Regions from separate parts of the Kocuria sp. APC 4018 genome, predicted to be linked through region 3. Evidence: riboswitches for the same ligand, from Rfam matches in the RefSeq annotation. Region 3 holds a riboswitch; each other region holds the start of a gene.
The links. Region 3 has a riboswitch for thiamine pyrophosphate ahead of thiO (glycine oxidase ThiO). Riboswitches for the same ligand answer to the same signal wherever they lie in the genome.

Region 1 (4,599 bases), on a different contig from region 3:
GCCCCACCGTCCACGGCGCCCTACCACAACGCCTTGATCACGGGCTCAACGCTAGTCCTGCGGGGGCCGTTTGATGCCTGGCCACCCCGAGAAAATCGCCAAGTGTGAGGCAATACACCCGCCGGTGAGATCAGGGACGCACGGGCTCCTCGCCCCGGACCGTGGGTTCCGGGAGGTACACCTGTCCCCCGGCGGCGAGGAACTCCTGGCTCTTGCGCTGCATCCCGGCGATCGCGGCCTGGTTCTCCGCGCTGCCGTAGGTGTCCCGGATGTCCTGGGAGATGCGCATGGAGCAGAACTTGGGCCCGCACATCGAGCAGAAGTGGGCGGTCTTGGCGGGCTCGGCGGGCAGGGTCTCGTCGTGGTACTCCTGCGCGGTCACCGGGTCCAGCCCCAGCCCGAACTGGTCCCGCCAGCGGAACTCGAAGCGTGCCTTGGACAGCGCGTCGTCGCGTTCCGTGGCGCCCGGGTGGCCCTTGGCGATGTCCGCGGCGTGGGCGGCGATCTTGTAGGTGATCACGCCGGTCTTGACGTCGTCTCGGTTGGGCAGGCCCAGGTGCTCCTTGGGGGTCACGTAGCACAGCATCGCGGTGCCGTAGCGAGCGATCTCCGTGGCACCGATCGCGGAAGTGATGTGGTCGTAGCCGGGAGCGATGTCCGTGGCGAGCGGGCCCAGGGTGTAGAACGGGGCGCCGTCGCACAGCTCCTGCTGGCGCTCCACGTTCTCGCGGATCTTGTGCAGCGGGATGTGGCCGGGACCCTCCACCATCACCTGCACGTCGTGCTCCCACGCGCGCTTGGTCAGCTCGGCGAGGGTGTCCAGCTCGGCGAACTGGGCGGCGTCGTTGGCGTCCGCGATGGAGCCGGGGCGCAGGCCGTCGCCCAGGGAGAACGCGACGTCGTACTGCGCGAAGATCTCGCACAGCTCGTCGAAGTGCGTGTAGAGGAAGTTCTCCCGGTGGTGCGCCAGGCACCAGCCGGCCATGATCGACCCGCCGCGCGAGACGATCCCGGTGACGCGCTCGGCGGTCAGCGGCACGTAGCGCAGCAGCACGCCCGCGTGGACCGTCATGTAGTCCACGCCCTGCTCGCACTGCTCGATCACGGTGTCCCGGTAGATCTCCCACGTGAGCGCGTTGGCGTCCCCGTCCACCTTCTCGAGCGCCTGGTAGATGGGCACGGTGCCGATGGGTATCGGGGAGTTGCGCAGGATCCACTCGCGCGTGGTGTGGATGTCGTTGCCCGTGGAGAGGTCCATGAGCGTGTCCGCGCCCCACTTGGCGGCCCACTCCAGCTTGGCCACCTCCTCGCTGATGGAGCTGGTCACCGCCGAGTTGCCGATGTTCGCGTTCACCTTCACCAGGAACTTCCGCCCGATGACCATGGGCTCGGACTCCGGGTGGTTCACGTTCAGCGGGATCACCGCGCGCCCGGCGGCCACCTCCTGGCGCACCAGTTCCACGTCGCACTGCTCCCGCAGCGCCACGAAACGCATCTCCGGGGTCACGACGCCGCGGCGCGCGTAGTGCATCTGGGTCACGCACCTGCCGGGCCGGGCCCGCCGGGGCTCCGGCTTCCTCCCCCGCCACTGCTGGGACGGTACACCGCGGCGCACGGCGCTGCGGCCGTCGTCCTCGAGCTTGAGGCCGCGGGCCTCGTAGACCTCGGTGTCGTCCCGCTCCTCGATCCACGGCGCCCGCCAGGGCTCCAGCCCCTCCTCCGGGACGCTGCCCGGGCCCATCGTGCGGTACACCTGCAGCGGGTGGTTGGGTGTGCCGTCCGGGGCGTCCAGCTGGTGGATCTCCGTGACGGGCACCTGGATGCCGTGCTCCGTGTCCTCCAGCCACGCCAGGCGGTGGGACTCGTGCTGCTCGGTCTGCTGGATGGTCTTGTCCCCGGGGGCGTCCTGTAGGCCGTTCTCCGTGGAGGTCTCGGACGTCGCAGAGGTCTCGGGGGCAGATGTGCTGGGGGTGTGCGAAGGCAAGGCCGTTCCTCACTTCCTACGCCGGTACGAGCCGGTTCAGGTTCGACGGTCCCGGGCAGCACTGGCCCGATCTCAGCCCCCGCGTCTGGGGCTCCCGTGTGGACGGTCACATGTCTAGCACACATCCGGCGGTGAGAGGGCGACCCCGCAGCATTCCCTTGGCTGGCCTCTTGCCGCCGTGATCGCGGCCCGTCCACGGCGCCGCCACGCCCGTGGCAGTATCGTGGCGCGCGAGGCGGGTCGTGCGGTCCTGATCGCGCCGTCCTGCCCGTGCCTCAGCATCCCCCTGACCAAAGGCTTGTCCCCCATGGCCCTGACCGTCCGCAAGAAGCGCTTCATCGGGCGCATGATCGGGCACGCCACCAACCCGGTGCGGGTGCACTGGCGGACCTGGCGCCGTCAGGAGCAGCGTCACACCATCGGTGGCGTGGAGATCGTGCTGCCACCGGAGCACAATCTCCCCTACTACCAGCGCCGGGATCCCACGTACGACGCGTACGCCATCGACCTGCTCGCCCGGCTCGCGGCCGGGAACCGGCACGTCGCGGTCATCGACGTGGGGGCGAACGTGGGAGACACCGCGGCCGCCGTCCTCGCTTCGGACCCACGGAGCTCGGTGATCAGCGTCGAAGGTGATCCAATGTTCCTCGGCTACCTGGCCCGCAACCTGGCTGCGCACGCCGAGCGCGCCACCGTGGTGGAGGGGTTCGTGGGACCGGTGGGCACGCGGGTGTCCTTCAGCCGCGCCGGCTCCACGGGCGGGTTCCAGCCGGAGGAGGGCGCCGGCGGGCACGCCGTCGAGGACTGGGTCTCCCCCGCATCGCTGCTGGCCATGCCCGCCCCCGAGGACCTGGTGGTGTGGAAGAGCGACATCGACGGCTTCGACATCCACGTGTTGGTGCACCACTGGGACGCCATCGACTCCCGCTGCGACGTCCTGTGGTTCGAGTACGACTCACCGCGCACCCTGGGTGACCGCGCCGACGACGAGCGCCTGATCCGGGCCCTGGCTGCGAGCGGTCGCACGCTTCTCGTCCACGACAACCTGGGCCGCCGCATGGTGCAGCTGCCGCCCGGTGACAGCACTGGGCTGCGCACGCTCTCCCGCTGGCTGCACGAGCAGGTGGACGGTCACGTGGTGGTTCCATACCTCGACGTGTGGGCCCTGTCCCCTGAAGCGGTTCAGCTTCTCCAGTGCGACTGAATCGACGACCGAAAACGATCCCGAGAATTGCTCAGACTGCTGATAAACAGGCGCAGTGCACTGACCATTGACGCGTCGACAATTACGCGGGAAATACGCTGACCCGCCCGCCCCATTCGCCGTCTTTCGCAGCTCCCAGGAGTAGCGTGAAACACGTACCTGACGACTTCAAAGACTGCGGTTCAGGCACTGACGAGGGGCGATCATGACGGCAACTGTGCACCGAGACCACCGGACATCTTCCACACCGGGCAGACGCCTGCCGGTGTCGAACTTCGCGGCGAAAACCACGATGGCCGTCACCGGACTCATTTTTGTGGGATTCGTGTTCGTCCACATGTACGGCAACCTGCACATCTACCGCGGGCAGGAAGAATTCGACCACTACGCGCACTGGCTGCGCGAGATCGCCATGCCGCTGCTGCCCTACTCGGGCATGCTGTGGATCCTGCGGGTGGTCCTGCTGGTCAGCCTGGCGCTGCACCTCGGGTGCGGCCTGCTGCTGTGGACCCGCGCCCGCCGCGCCCGTGGGGCGTTCCCCCGCAAGGGCCTCCGGCGTCCGGACGCACTGATGGCGCGCTACATGCTGGGCACCGGCATCGTCATCCTGCTGTTCGTGATCTTCCACATCCTCGACCTCACCCTGGGGGCGCCACCGGCCGCCACCGGCTCGTTCGAGGCCGGCTCGGCGTACGCCAACCTCGTCGCCAGCTTCCAGCGCCCCGTGGTCGCGGCGTTCTACATGCTCACGATGCTGGTGCTCACCGCCCACGTGGCCCACGGCACGTGGACCGCCGCCAACGACCTCGGTGCCACGGGCAGGCGGCTGCGCCAGGTCGCCGCCTGGGTGGCCGGGCTGGTGGCGATCGCCATCTGCGTGGGCAACGTGACCATCCCCCTCATGGTTCTGCTGGGAGTGATTCAGTGATGACGGCATCCACGCAGGCCCAGGCCCTGCTCGACGAGCTCCGCACGGTGGGTTCGGACCTGCCAGGGCTGCAGGCGGAGGTCCCCGCGTCCCAGATCTGGGCGGACCGGCGGCTGCACTACCGCCTGGTCTCCCCGCTGAACCGCCGCAAGTTCACGGTCATCGTGGTGGGCACCGGTCTCGCGGGGGCGGGCGCCGCCGCGGCCCTCGGGGAGCTCGGGTACAACGTGGAGTCCTTCACGTTCCACGACGCCCCGCGGCGAGCGCACTCGGTGGCGGCCCAGGGCGGCATCAACGCGGCCCGCGCCCGCAAGGTGGACAACGACTCCGTGGCCCGGTTCGTGAAGGACACCGTCAAGGGCGGTGACTTCCGGGGCCGCGAGGCGGATGCCTGGCGCCTGGCCGAGGAGAGCGTGCGGGTGATCGACCACATGAACGCGATCGGCGCCCCGTTCGCCCGCGAGTACGGCGGCCAGCTGGCCA
Region 2 (4,599 bases), on a different contig from region 3:
CTCGAGGCGGGCATCGCGAGCGGCACCTGGCTGGACTACCTGCTGGTGGGTGTGTCCGTGCTCGTCTCGCTGCTCACGCTGCTGGCGCTGATCCGCGTGTGGAACCGCGTGTTCCTGCGCCGCGTGGAGGACGCCGAGTACCCGGATCCCGTGCTGCGGGCCACCACGGCCCAGGGGCACCGCCCGCTCAACTCGCGCGTGGTGACCGGCAACCCGGGCAGCGTGCTGTCCGGCGGCTCCGAGGTGGTCCTGCTGCCCCGGACCATGGTGGGAGCCACTACCGCTCTCGTGGTGGTGGGGGTGGCGCTCACGGTCTTCGCGGGTCCGCTGTTCGACCTCGCGGGCAGCGCCGCGGACAACCTGGTGCACCCGGACCGCTACATCGACGCCGTGCTGGCCCCCGTGGGCGAGGGCGGCGTGAGCGAGGAGGCACCATGAGTACGTCCGCCGTCCGTCGCCAGGCCCGCAACTCCCTGCGGGCCGAGCTGCCGCTGATCCTGTGGCTCGTGGTGGTGTGGGGAGCTCTGTGGGGGGACTGGAGCCCCGGCAACCTGGTCTTCGGGCTGCTGCTGGCCCTGCTGGTCACGCGCACCCTGGTGCTGCCCCCGGTGCGGCTGTCCGGGCGCTTCAACGTGGTGCACTTCGTGCTGTTCGTGGTCACGTTCGTGTGGCAGGTGGCCAAGGCGAGCATCCACGTGTTCCGAGTGGCGCTGGTGCAGGGACCGCGCGTGCACAACGCCGTGCTGCGGGTGCCGCTGCGGCAGAACAACGATCTGCTGATGACCGCCGTGGGGCACACCATGGCGCTGATCCCCGGGTCACTGGTGGTCGAGGTGGACCGGGGGAACGGGATCCTCTACTTCCACGTCCTGGACATCGCCACGCCGGAGCAGGCCGAGGCGTTCCGGCGCTCGGTGCTGGACACCGAGGCCGCCTGGATCCGCATCATGGGCTCGCGGGAGGACCTGGCGCTGCTGCCGGTCAAGGGTGACCCCGACCGCACGGAGGCCACGGGCGCCGTCGAGTCCCCCACCGAAGACATGGACGAGGCCGGGAGCGGGCCCGGAGAGGAGCGGTCATGACCCTGTCCGACGTCGCCGTGTGGGTGTGCGGTGTGATCCTCGCGCTCGCGGCCGCGGGCACCATCTACCGCCTGGCCAAGGGGCCGTCCCTGCTGGACCGGGTGATCGCCACGGACGTCCTCCTGGCCATCGTGGGCGCCGCTCTGGCCGTGGAGATGGTGTACCACCGCCACACGGACAACCTGGTGCTGCTCGTGATCGTCTCCCTCGTGGGGTTCCTGGGCTCGGTCACGGTGGCGCGCAACGTGGGGCTGGACCGCTCATGAACTGGCACACGGTGACGGACGTCGCGGCAGTGGTGTGCCTGGTCGCGGGGACGTTCATGTCGCTCGCGGCCGCGGTGGGCCTCGTGCGCTTCCCCGATCTGCTCTCCCGCATGCATGCGGGCACCAAGCCCCAGGTCTTCGGGCTGCTCCTGCTGCTCACCGCCCTCGCGCTCGCCAGCGGGGAGCCCCGGATGATCCCCCTGCTGGTCCTCGCGTGGATCTTCCAGCTGCTCACGGTCCCGGTCTCCGCGCACATGGTGGGCCGTGCGGCCTACCGTTCCAAGCACCTGCACGAGGAGAACCTCGTGGCGGACGAGCTGCGTGACGTGGTGGCCCGCGCCGGTGAGGACCGGCCCGACTGACGACACACGCGGTGGCGCCACCCGGGCAGGTGACACCACCCCGGCTCACGGGTTCGTATGCTGGGGTGGGAGTACGACGCCGCCGGCCACCACGCGCCGGCGGCACTTTCGAGAACTGAGGAGAATCCCATGAACAAGGCGATGGACATTTTCGGCACGGTGGCCTCCCTGGGCGGCGTGGCCATGGCCAACAAGGCTCTGACCGTGGCGTGGAAGCAGGTCACGGGCAACGAGCCCCCCGCCAAGAACCCGGACGAGGACGAGGCCTGGCGCGACATCATCATCTGGGCCATGATCACCGGTGTGGTGGGCACGGTCATCAAGGTGGGCATTGCCCGCCAGGTGTCCAAGATGCAGTCCGACGACAACGACTCCTCGAAGTCCTCGCAGGCCGAGATCTGAGTCCTGCTCCCGCGGCACTCCCGCCGGCGAGGCCACGCGCTTGGCGCGTCCTCACGGCGGGACTCCGCGGGACCGGGGTGCGGTGCACGGCCCGCACCCCGCACCACAGCGGTCGGCCGGGGCGCCTCGAGCACCCCGGCCGACCGCCGTGGTGGTCTAGACTGGTGGCTCAACGACAGGGGAGCGCCACCGAGGCGCTGAGAGTGCGCGCGAGCGCAGACCCTCGAACCTGATCCGGTTCATACCGGCGCTAGGGAGTCGAGCATCTCAAGAGCCCGTCCGCGGTGCGCGGGGGCTCTTCCCCTCCTGGAACCTTCAGGAGGAGTTCTCATGACGCAGCTCAGCAGCACCCCCACTGGAACCGCACGGGGTACCGCCCGCACGCAGTCCTGGCGGGTCGTGGACATCGTGGTGGCGGCGGTCCTCGCCGCGGCGTGCGCGGTGATCTTCTGGATGTGGTCCAACCTGCTGTACCCCGTGGTCTCCACGGCCGCGGTGGCGTATCCGCCCTCGGCGGGGCTCATCTCGGGCGGCTGGCTCGTGGCGGGCACCCTGGGCGCGCTCATCATCCGCAAGCCCGGCGCGGCCCTGTTCTGCGAGCTGCTCGCGGCGGTGCTGGAGGGCTTCCTGGGAACCCACTTCGGGTGGACCGTGGTGATCTCCGGTCTCGTCCAGGGTCTCGGAGTGGAGCTCGTGTTCCTCCTGACGGGCTACCGCCGCTTCGGCCTGGCCGTGGCCACCGCGGCCGGTGCGCTCTCCGGACTGTTCCTCGGGGCGAGCGAGGACATCATGTACAACTATGAGTGGGCCCTGGACCAGAAGGTCGTCTACGCCGCGCTCACCACCCTCTCCGGTGCGGTGATCGCCGGTGCCCTGATGTGGCTCGTGGTGCGCGCGCTGCAGGCCACCGGGGTGCTGGGGGCCCTGGCCTCCGGCGCCACGCGCCGTCGATGACGGAACCGGCGGGGTCAGCGCCCACGGGTGCGGCCGTGCGGCTGGAGCGGTTCGGGTGGCACTATCCCGGCCGTCAGGATCCGAGCCTCCGTGACGTCACCGCCGTGCTCGAACCCGGGGAGCGCGTGCTGCTGCTGGGGCCGTCCGGCGCCGGGAAGTCCACGCTGCTGCAGGCCCTCGCGGGGGTGGAACAGGATCCGGACGGGCAGTCCCGCTCCGGCGGGCTGAGCGTGGACGGCGTGGACCCACGGGAGGCGCGCGGGGCCGTGGGCTTCATGCACCAGGACCCCGAGACCCAGGTGATCCTCTCCCGCGTGGGGGACGACGTCGCGTTCGGGCTGGAGAACATCTCGGTGCCCCCCGAGCAGATCTGGCCCCGCGTGGACGAGGCGCTCGCGCGGGTGGGGCTGACGCTGCCCCTCGCGCACTCCACCACGGCCCTGTCCGGCGGGCAGAAGCAGCGCCTCGCGCTCGCGGGAGTCATGGCCATGCGACCCCGGCTGCTGCTGCTGGACGAGCCCACCGCGAGCGTGGACCAGGAGGGCGCGGAGCAGCTGTGCCGGGCTGTCTCCGAGGCGGTGTTGCGGGACGGCATCACGCTCGTGGTCGTGGAGCACCGGGTGGCCCTGTGGGAACCCGTGGTGGACCGGGTGATCGTGCTGGACGAGCACGGCCGGGTGGCCTTCGACGGTCCCACCCGCGAGACCCTCCACGACGCCCGCCACCTGCTCCAGGAGCAGGGCACGTGGGTGCCCGGCTGGGTTCCGACCACGCGCGCACCCGCCCCGGCGGACACCCGCGGCCCGGACGCCGGGGAGGTGCTGCTGAGCGCCCGGGACCTCGCCGTCTCCCGCGTGCAGCCGACGCGGCGCGAGATCGCCCGCAGGCGGCGTCGTGCCCGGAAGGCCTGGCGGCGCGGCACGGACGCGGCTGTGGACCCCCTGGACGGCTGGGACGCGCCCGTGGCCGCCGAGGGCATCAGCCTGGACGTCCGCGCGGGCCGTGCGCTCGCCGTGACCGGCGTGAACGGGGCGGGCAAGTCCACCCTGGCGCTGACGCTGGCGGGTCTGCTCGTGCCCGTGCGCGGCACGGTGCGGGCCTCCGCGGCGCTCGCGGACGGCGCGCCGCAGGACCCCTCGCTGTGGGATGGCGGGGAGCTGATCCCGCGCGTGGGCACGGTCTTCCAGCACCCCGAGCACCAGTTCCTGCGTCCCACCGTGCGCGCCGAGCTCGAGTTCGGACCGCGTCAGCTGCTGCGCCGCGCCGGAGCCTCGAAGGACGAGCTGCCGGAGCACGACGCCGCCCGGGTGGAGGACCTGCTGCGTCGCCTGCGCCTCGAGGACCTCGCGGACGCCAACCCGTTCACGCTGTCCGGTGGTCAGAAGCGCCGGTTGTCGGTGGCCACCGTGCTCGCGGCGGCCCCGCGCGTGCTGATCCTGGACGAACCCACGTTCGGCCAGGACGCCCAGACCTGGAGGGAGCTCGTGGACCTGCTCGTGGCGGAGATGGACCGGGGCACGGCGGTGGTCGCCG
Region 3 (4,599 bases):
CACCACGGGCACGCCGGCACGCGAGGCGATCAGCTCGATGTTGTGGGGGTTCAGGACGCCTAGTCCCGTGCCGATCGGCGCACCCAGGGGCATCACGGCGCTGGCCCCGGCGTCCTCGAGGCGCAGCGCGAGCACGGGGTCGTCGGACGTGTACGCGAAAACCTTGAAGCCGCGCCGCACGAGCTTCTCGGTGGCGTCCAGCAGCTCCACGCCGTCCGGCAGCAGGGTGTCCTCGTCGGAGATGATCTCCAGCTTGACCCAGTCCGTCTCCAGCGCTTCGCGTCCGAGCTCTGCGGTCAGCAGCGCGTCCCGGGCCGTGTAGCACCCGGCGGTGTTCGGCAGCACCCGGATGCCGTGGCGGCGCAGGATTCCGTACAGGCTGTCCTGCGGGGCCCCCGACGACGACGCCGCCGCACCCGTCCCACCGGTGGCTCCCGTTCCGCGCGGGCCGCCTCCGTCCACCCCCGCTCCGGAGCCACCGGGAACGGAGGCGGCACCCGGCCGCGACGGGCCGGGGGAGAAGCGACGCAGGGCCACCGTGGTCAGCTCGGTGCCGGAGGCCAGCAGGGCGCGCTCGAGCATGGCGAGGTCCGTGAGACCGCCGGTGCCCATGATGAGCCGTGAGGTCAGCTCCACCCCGGCCACCGTCAGCGGCGCTGTGCCCAGATCCTTGTCCGTCATGCTCAGCCTCCCTGCACCGCGGTGACGACCTCCACGGACTGCCCCGGTGCCACGGAGGTGGTGGCCCACAGGGAGCGGGGGACCACGGTGTCGTCCACGGCCACGGCGATCCCCAGGGGGTGCCCGTCCGCGGCGGTGCCCTGCGGCGTGATCTCCCGGCCTGTCAGCTGTGCCACCGCATCGGTGAGGGTGAACCCCTCGTGGACCTCCACCGGGGAGCCGTTGATGCTCGCGGTGCCCGGACCGACGTCCTGCCGCGGCGCGTGGGGCTCGCCAGTGGCGGGCACCGGTCGCCCGGGGTCCGGAGAACCGGGCTCGGCGCCGGCCTCTGGTGTGTGCGGTGCAGGGGCGCTCATGCGAGTCCTCCCGAGAAGTCGGTGGTGTCGTGCAGGTCGTCGTTCGGGCGGGAGTGGCGCCCCGGATCCGTGGCGGCGAGGAACTCCACGTCCCGCTGGTGGTCCACCTCGGGATCCAGAACCCCGGTCACGAGTTCCGCCGCGAGACGGGAGGCCACGGGGGTCAGCAGGATGCCGTGGCGGAAGTGCCCGGTGCTGATCACCAGCCCGGCCACGGAGGTGGTTCCGAGGTAGGGGAGGTCGTCCGGGGTGCCCGGGCGGGCCCGGGCCATCATCTCCAGGACGTCGCAGTCGTCGATCGCGGGAACCACCGCGCGGGCGTCCCGCAGGAGCTGGTGGACGCCTCCGGCCAGCACCGACTCCCGGCCGTCCTCGCGGTTGGTGGCACCGACCACCAGTGTGCGGTCCACGCGCGGGACCATGTAGACCGGGCGGCCCATGACCTGGGCGCGCACCGTGCGGGTCAGCAGGTGCTCCTCACCGGGTCCCAGCACGGAGTCGGGGACGCGCAGCCGCAGGATGTCACCGAACACGGGTCGCAGCCGCAGCTCCAGGTCCTCGGGCAGCCCGCCCATGGTGTTGGCCGTGAGCCCCGAGGCCACCACCACCGCGTCCGCGGGGATCCGTTCGCCGTTGTCCAGGAGCACACCCTCCACCCTGCGGGGGCCCTTGCGGGGCACCTGCACCGACTCCACCCGGTGGGTCAGCCAGGTGACCGGGCCGGCATCCGCGGCGCCCGCGAGCGTCTCGGCGTGCGGTGCGTTGAGGGCCTCGACCATGGCGGCGGCCAGCATCCGCGGGTCCACCTGACGGTCGGAGACGATGCGCACGGCACCCCCGAGCCTGGGGGCGAGCGCGGGTTCCATGGAGCGGGCCTCGCGCGTGGAGATCTCCTCCACGTCCATGCCCGAGGCGATCTGGTGGGAGGCGAGGTCGGAGAGGGACCGGGCGTCCGCGGCGTCGGCGGCGACCACCAGCGTCTCCTCCGTGCGGTATCCCGTGGCGAGTCCCGTGGCCGCGGCCACCCGCTCCACGAAGCCGGGGTACTCCTCGGCGGACGCGCGCATCAGGGGGTAGAGCCGCTCCTGGCCGTACTGGGTCTCCGCGACGGGTGCCAGCATCCCCGCCGCGGCACGTGTGGCGCCCCACGCGGGCTGGGGGTCGGCCACGGTGACGGCAACCCCGCGGCGTCGCAGTTCGAGCGCTGTGGCCAGGCCGATCAGACCGGCCCCGGCCACCACCACGTGGGCGGGCGTGTTCTCGGGCATCTCTTCCTCCCTCCGGCGGCATGATCCGCGTCAGGTGACCGGTCGGCGGCTCACGCCCTCTCAGCCCGCTGCGGTGGTCCGTGCGGACGGGTGCGGGCTCCCGTGGAACTCGTCGGGCGGCACGATGCAGGGCGGCCGGACGACGCCGCCAGTCTAGTCCTCCCCGTGGCCCCCGTCCCCGGGGAATTCGCGGGGAGCAGATCGCTCGCCGCGCGCCCTGTGCCGGTTCGTGCCACGATGGCGGCATGGCACAGATCGAGGACCAGGGACGACGACGCCGCGAGAAGCTGCGGGACACGCGGCTCTACGTGTGCGTGACCGCACGACGGGAACGCGGTGACCTGCGGGAGTTCCTGCACGCCGCATACGCGGGCGGGACGGACATCATCCAGCTGCGGGACAAGACGCTCGAGGCGGCCGCGGAGATCGAGGCCATCGGGGTGCTCGCTGAGGTTGCCCGTGAGCACGGCAAGCTCTTTGCGGTGAACGACCGCGCGGACGTGGCCCTGCTGACCGGCGCGGACGTGTTCCACGTGGGCCAGGGGGATCTCACCACGCAGCAGGCCCGCACGGTGCTGGGTCCTGACGTGGTGCTCGGCCGCTCGTGCCACTCGCCCGCCCAGGTGGATGCCGCGCTCGCGGATCCCGGGCTCGACTACTTCTGCACCGGACCGGTCTGGGAGACCCCCACCAAACCGGGACGGGCCGCGGTGGGCCTGGAGCTGCCCCGCTACGCCGCGGAGCACGCCGGGGACACGCCGTTCTTCGCGATCGGGGGTGTCGACGCCGCCCGGCTCCCCGCCGTGCTCGGCACCGGGGCCTCGCGCATCGTGGTGGTGCGGGCGGTCACCGAGGCCACCGATGTCACCGCCGCCGCGCGCGAACTCCGGGACGCGCTGCCCGCCTGACGGGGGAGGCGCCGGTCAGCGAACGGCACCGCACTGCCCGGGATGCTGCTCGCACCACGGGGTGACGCCCGGAAAGCGTCCTCGGTGAGCGGCCACCCAGCGGTAGACGGCCTCCTGGGTGCGGGCCACCAGCGGCAGCCCGTAGAGCGCGCCGAAGAAGCGTGTGCCCAGGGCTGTGTCAAGGATGCTCGCAACTGCTCGGGCACCGCTCACCGCGAGCCCGCCGTCGCCCTGCGGGTCCCCGGGCCCGGCGGGGACCGCCCAGACCGAGGCGTCGCACTGCTGCGGGGTCAGGCCGAAGCGCTCCGGCACGCCCGGGTGCTGCCACGCGTGCAGCTCGATCCGTCCGTGGCGGTCCAGGTGTTCCACCCAGCCCACCGCGCGGGTGCAGAAACCGCACCGGCCGTCGAAGACCACGTGCAGCCGGGTGCTCACAGGACCACGCTCCCCGAGACGCACACCGTGCAGTGCCCACCCACGCGCACGGCACCCGTCGCATCCGCGCTCACGCGGACCAGCCCTCGACGACCCATCCGGGTGCCCTGACGTGCGGTGTAGTCCTGCGGGGCGCGGCCGGTCCGCACGAGCCACTGCGCGAGACCCGCGTTGAGGCTGCCGGTCACGGGGTCCTCGTACCCGGTGGCCCCGGGCACGAACGCGCGCACCTCGAAGCGGTGCTCCGCGCTGTCGGGGGCGGGGCCGAGCACTCCCACCTTGTGCGCACCGAGTGCGGCGAAGGTGGGTTCCAGTGCGAGCACCTCGTCCGCGGAGCTGAGCAGCAGCGCGGCCCACCCCGGTCCGTTGTCCACCCACTGGTGCGCCACCACCTGGTCCGGGTGCAGGCCCAGCCCGGTGGTGATCGGCTCCAGCACGTTCGGTGCGAGGTCCCCCGAGCGGAGGGTGGGCGGGGCCTCGAAGGCGAGGGCGGCGTCGTCGTTGGACGTGTGGACGCGGACCAGGCCCGTGGCGCACTCCTGGACGATGACGTCACCGCGCGGCGTGTTTCCCGCCGCGAGCCACGCGCGGGCCGAGCCCAGGGTGGGGTGGCCCGCGAACGGCAGCTCGCGGTCGGGCGTGAAGATGCGCAGCCGGTAGTCCGCGTCGGGGGAGGTGGGCGGCAGCACGAACGTGGTCTCGGAGAGGTTGGTCCAGTTCGCGAACCGTGCCATCTGCTCGTCCGTGAGGTCCGCGCCGTCCAGGACGACGGCCACGGGATTGCCCCGGAAGGGCTCGGCGGAGAACACGTCCACCTGGGCGAACGGGCGGGAACGGGGTGCGGAGGTCATGCCCCGATTCCACCACGGAGCCCCGACGCGCGGGGGGCGGGCATGAAAAAAATCCCCTTGCTCCGGTTGCGGAGGAGCAAGGGGATTTCGGTCGGGATGA

Region 1: linked by a shared signal. The riboswitch ahead of thiC (phosphomethylpyrimidine synthase ThiC) and the one ahead of thiO (glycine oxidase ThiO) in region 3 are both predicted to bind thiamine pyrophosphate.
Region 2: linked by a shared signal. The riboswitch ahead of QL985_RS04345 (ECF transporter S component) and the one ahead of thiO (glycine oxidase ThiO) in region 3 are both predicted to bind thiamine pyrophosphate.

Annotation. Positions count from the first base shown of each region.
Region 1 is NZ_JASDCY010000041.1:11,110-15,708, reverse strand. It holds gene thiC (phosphomethylpyrimidine synthase ThiC) at 131-1,885, opposite strand; TPP riboswitch at 1,981-2,092, opposite strand; gene QL985_RS08360 (hypothetical protein) at 2,292-3,188, shown strand; gene QL985_RS08355 (succinate dehydrogenase cytochrome b subunit) at 3,394-4,116, shown strand; gene QL985_RS08350 (fumarate reductase/succinate dehydrogenase flavoprotein subunit) at 4,116-4,599, shown strand, end outside.
Region 2 is NZ_JASDCY010000014.1:32,409-37,007, forward strand. It holds gene QL985_RS04320 (Na+/H+ antiporter subunit D) at 1-438, shown strand, start outside; gene QL985_RS04325 (Na+/H+ antiporter subunit E) at 435-1,082, shown strand; gene QL985_RS04330 (monovalent cation/H+ antiporter complex subunit F) at 1,079-1,348, shown strand; gene mnhG (monovalent cation/H(+) antiporter subunit G) at 1,345-1,710, shown strand; gene QL985_RS04340 (DUF4235 domain-containing protein) at 1,840-2,112, shown strand; TPP riboswitch at 2,280-2,386, shown strand; gene QL985_RS04345 (ECF transporter S component) at 2,443-3,066, shown strand; gene QL985_RS04350 (ATP-binding cassette domain-containing protein) at 3,063-4,599, shown strand, end outside.
Region 3 is NZ_JASDCY010000018.1:4,364-8,962, reverse strand. It holds gene QL985_RS05120 (thiazole synthase) at 1-681, opposite strand, end outside; gene thiS (sulfur carrier protein ThiS) at 684-968, opposite strand; gene thiO (glycine oxidase ThiO) at 1,034-2,305, opposite strand; TPP riboswitch at 2,296-2,419, opposite strand; gene thiE (thiamine phosphate synthase) at 2,551-3,213, shown strand; gene QL985_RS05100 (DUF393 domain-containing protein) at 3,229-3,648, opposite strand; gene QL985_RS05095 (PhzF family phenazine biosynthesis protein) at 3,645-4,499, opposite strand; tRNA gene QL985_RS05090 (tRNA-Pro) at 4,591-4,599, opposite strand, start outside.